DNA from 2 places in the Pseudomaricurvus sp. ABR4_320 genome. Region 2 is predicted to be linked to the other one. Evidence: predicted binding sites of a transcription regulator. Region 2 holds the regulator's gene; the other holds the start of a gene.

Region 1 (2,409 bases), on a different contig from region 2:
TCAGCCGTGTAATTACCGCTCTTCTCAGTTGATCGTCACTGTTGAGCTGTAAGCCTTTGCTGATCGGTAATCGCTGGCTCGAAAGGGCTTGGGTGTAGTGACCTATATCCTTGTGGTTTTGCATATAAATGCTGTCAATGGCGCTGATGGCCGAGGGACCAAAAGCAATAAGGTCACAATCGCCGTGGGTGGTATAGCCCTGAAAGTTTCGATGCAATTTCCCCTGGAGCTGCGCCACGGCGAGAGTATCATCCGGGCGTGCGAAATGGTCCATCCCGATATGGACATAACCTGCATCCGTCAGGCGTTGAACGCTGTCTTCCAGTATTTGTAGTTTTATGGGAGCGGGGGGAAGCTCGCCGGCGCAAATTTGTTTTTGTGTTTTAAACAAGTGTGGCATGTGGGCGTAATTGAACAGTGAGAGACGATCTGGGCCCAGTTCAATAACGGTGTCCAAGGTGTCCCGAAAGCTTCTGGCGGTCTGACGTGGCAAGCCGTAAATCAGATCTAAACTGATAGACTGAAACCCCAAATCCCTGGCTGTATCGCACAGTTGGCGAACTTCGCTCGCGGAATTGTAGCGATTCACGGCTTCTTGGACGCGCTTGTCAAAGTCTTGAACGCCCATGCTCAGGCGATTGAATCCCGCGTCACGCAGCGCCTGAAGACGATTGACAGGTAGCCTGCCTGGATGAACTTCTATGGAAAAGTCCCTGCTATCGTCGTCTGTCAGGTTGAAATGCCGACCGATTTCCAGCATCAGGTCGGTGATTTCAAGGTCTGTCAAATAGGTGGGTGTACCTCCGCCGAAATGTAATTGATTGACTGGCCGCTTAGAGTCAATAAGATCCGCTTTGAGGGCTAGCTCTTGATACAAAACCTGTAGATATGCCACGCTGCGTTGACGGTTCGCAGTCACGATTTTATTGCAACCACAGTAATAGCAAATGGTGTCACAAAAAGGGATATGGATGTACAAAGAGAGTGGCGCAGCGCGTTGGTTAGAGCGTAGACAGGCGGCGTGAAACTGATCCACTGAGAAGTCTTCAATAAACTGGGGGGCCGTCGGGTAGGAGGTATAGCGTGGACCCGCCTGGTCGTAGCGGGCAATAAATTCGGGCCGGGGACGGACAGTATTCAGCATTTTGTGGGGCTCGGGTAAACTATAGGTCAGGTTGCCACTATAAATGGGTGGTTCCGTCGGCCTTTTGACGTGTATCAACCGCGCGCCAACTCACAGCGTACCATCGATCAAGGCTGGGAGGCGCATTCGACATCATTTCGGGAGAGAGATAATGAGTTCTCTGCAGGACCAATTGTTAAAAGCAGGATTGGTCGATAAAAAGAAGGCCAAACAGGCCAGCAAAGATAAGCGCAAGGCGAGCAAGGTGCAGCGCAAATCCAGTCAGCCTGTTGTTGATGAGGTCAGTGAACAGGTCCAGCAGGCACGTGCAGAAAAGCTGCAGCGGGATCGTGAGTTGAACGCCCAGCGTCAACTTGAAGCCGATCGCAAAGCCATTGATGCGCAGATTCGACAGTTGGTTGAGCGCAATCGAATCGCCCGTAAAGGTGGAGAGCTTGCCTACAATTTTGCTGATGGCAAAACGGTTAAGAAGATTTTTGTCACTGCTGAGCAACAAACAGCGTTAACGCGCGGCCGCTTAGCCATTGTTCGTATGGCGGATGATTACGAACTGGTTCCAGCACCGGTTGCCGATAAAATCGCAGAGCGCCGAGAAGATAGGGTTATCTCAGTGGCGCCATCGTCGGATACATCCGATGACGACGATTACTATGCACAATTCGAAATTCCCGATGATCTGATGTGGTGAAAGAAGCTGGGGCGGCTTGCCATGGGGTTAACGCCCCAGCAGCTGCTTTAGCTCGCTTTTAAGGCTTGATGGAATCATGTTTCGTAAGCGGTTACGCAACTTGTGCCGAGCGTAGACATACCTCGCCCTCGGGCCGGCAAAGATAATTTCCAGATAGTATCCCGGTGCTGATTTCCCGACCTTGTAGGCTCTCTTTGCAATACAACGAAACTCCTTGTTGGGAAAGGTAGAGATTCGGAATCGACGCCGTATGTTTTGCCACATCTGCTCCCTCTGCTGGTGTGTGTTTAGCCTGTTAATTTCTCTACGGCGAGTGGGCTTGCAAGGATCCAAAGGGTTAGTGCAATAATAGGTATCTGACACGGCGTACTTGTTCATCACATCTTTGCCGAAGAAATTTAGAAACCACCAATCCAGCCCATAGCATGTGGTTGATTCTGGCTCGTATACGTCCATGAAGTCGAGCAGCTTGTCGGTTCTGAATATCGGACAGGTGACCTCGATAAAGTTGACGTAGCGTAAGTCTGTTGCCAGTTGCCGAGTCGTGATCTCGTGGCAGATTTTTCCGTAACGTGAA
Region 2 (2,409 bases):
GGATTTTCGTTTTGACAGCTGGTCCCTACTCTCCTGGCAGCCATCGCCAGATATCCATAGACTTTTACCGAAACTAGAGGACTCTCGTGCGGGACTACCAACAGCGATCCATTGGCGTTGTTTGCCACATACAAACGCCGGCCGCGAACTCTTTGACACATTGTTAAAGCTTGCAGAAGACTACCAATATCTGTTGTTGGGCAACGATTGGCTAGTAAAATCGAAAAGCCGAACCGCCAACGCCTTTCACGAAAAAACGATACAGATGACACCGTTTGGCTACAACGGTTTGGGCGTTAACAGCATTCTGGCGTTTGGCCCGGGCGCCGAGAGTTTTGGACTGCATAACACGTGGCGCAACGCTTCGGTCTTTGCCAATTATCGCGACAGTGAGATTCCCAACCAGCCTTACACACGCCCCTCCCACACCCAACAATTGGCGATGGCGCGTGAATTAATGTGTTTTCATAAACTGGAGATTCCCCCTTATGGCACGGCTTTGGCAAAGTTACTAACCGCATGGCAATCTCAGACTTTGGTCGATAACACGCCGCTCTACAGCGAGCACGACAATCAGATTAAGCTTACGCAACAAGGCATTTTTTTATTGAGTGACCTGCTAAAGCCCATCTTATACCCCCAAACAGGGGACATTTTCTCTTTACCCGCTGTAGCCGGTATAGCAGAATAGTAATTGTCTTTAGCCTTTTTATTTGAAATCGATGGTATGACCTCCCGTATTGCGAGTGACTCTTCAGCCAATGGTGTCGGCAGCCGGTGCCATCACAATCCAACTGTATCCTGTGGTGACTGTCGCCTGAACGCGATTTGCCTCCCCATCAGTCTCCATGTTGACGATATCGATCGACTCGATCAGATCATTCAGCGTGGACGTCCTCTGCAGAAAGGAGAGCATTTGTATCGAGCCAACCAGCCATTTCAATCCGTCTACGCAGTGAGATCCGGAACCATCAAAACGGTCAGCGTCACTAACGATGGCCAAGAGCAGGTAACGGGGTTTTTTCTGCCTGGTGAAGTGGTGGGCATGGATGGTATCGCTACCAATCGCTACTCCAATTCTGCGGTCGCCTTAGAAACCTCGGCGATTTGCGAAATCCCCTTTTCTCGCCTGGAAGATTTGAGTCTGCAGCTACCCAACTTGCAGCGACATTTTTTTCAGCTCATGAGTAAGGAAATCAAATCTGACCAGCAGTTGATTACGCTACTGAGTAAGAACAGCGCAGAAGAGCGGGTAGCGTCATTATTGTTGAGTATTTCGACACGCAACCACAACCGACATTTATCAGCAACGTCGTTTCGACTGCCAATGTCTCGTGCGGATATTGGAAATTATCTGGGCTTAACAATAGAAACTGTCAGCCGCGTATTTAGCCGTTTTCAGAAAAATGGCATTTTAAGTGTCGACAAAAAGGAAATCGGTATCACAGACATGGCGGCCTTAAAACAAATCGCCAATGTCGAAGATCCCTGCACTTAGCGTCTTTTTATTATCTTATCATCGGCATTAAGTGGTCACGCTATTACGGATCACCTAATGCCTTACAGAGAGCCTGCCACGAGCAGGCTAACTGATTTCTCTTAGAACTTGTAGCCGACGGACAATGTGTAGACAAATGGATCTACATCAACGTCGGCCTTTATTTTACTACCGCCATCAAAAGAGATTTCGGCCTCAGTGCTGATATCAATCCAGCGTACTGACGCATTAACCAACCACTTTTCATCCAGCAGCCAATCAACCCCGGCCTGCAGAGCAATACCAAACGAGTCTTCCAACTCGATATCACCGCCCGTTAAACCTAAGCCGGCCAAAGCTCCTGCAGCGCTGTTATCCAAATTTTCTTCATAAATAAAGGTATAGTTCAAACCGACGCCAACGTAGGGTTGAAAACCACCCATATCATTTAGGTGGTACACCGCGCTTACCGTCGGTGGCAAATGGGTAAAATCTGCAATGTCACCAACGCCGGCCAACCCACCATTAAGAACGGCAGTGTGCTTAAACGGTGTTGCAGCCAGCACTTCTACGCCAAGATTGGGTGTCAGGAAGTATTCCAATGTCAGCCCCAGTTGGGTATCGCTGTCCAAACCAATCGTTGTTGGTGCCCCTCCTATAGTCACTGTTGTACCATCAAGCGCAATATTGTCGCTATCTTCACGAGGATCAACGGTTGCAGCACCTACGCGGAGGACAATGTCTCCCGCTTCAAAGCTCATCGCCGGTACCGCCACGCACAGTGCCGACACAGCAGCCACCAGCTTTAACGGGGAAAATAATGATCTCATAGTAAGGCTCTCTCTGTATGAAGTCGTCTCATTGTCGGAGTATAGTAGACAATAGAAATTGCGCAGGATCCTTGATCTGGATTAACGATTTTTCCCCAACCA

Evidence for each region. The regulator FNR, encoded in region 2, switches genes on or off when oxygen is low (the NO sensors DNR and NnrR bind a similar motif). The targets are predictions, from matches to a motif close to TTGATNNNNATCAA.
Region 1: a site for FNR is predicted at 1,209-1,222, ahead of hemN (oxygen-independent coproporphyrinogen III oxidase). Genes of this name have one in related genera too.

The regions. Positions count from the first base shown of each region.
Region 1 covers NZ_JBSWVF010000002.1:508,812-511,220, forward strand. Annotated here, with positions in the region: gene hemN (oxygen-independent coproporphyrinogen III oxidase) at 1-1,144, opposite strand, end outside; gene ACXAFR_RS05465 (DUF2058 domain-containing protein) at 1,296-1,832, shown strand; gene ACXAFR_RS05470 (hypothetical protein) at 1,860-2,409, opposite strand, start outside.
Region 2 covers NZ_JBSWVF010000004.1:139,627-142,035, reverse strand. Annotated here, with positions in the region: gene ACXAFR_RS09675 (hypothetical protein) at 1-691, shown strand, start outside; gene fnr (fumarate/nitrate reduction transcriptional regulator Fnr) at 728-1,498, shown strand; gene ACXAFR_RS09665 (OmpW/AlkL family protein) at 1,600-2,307, opposite strand.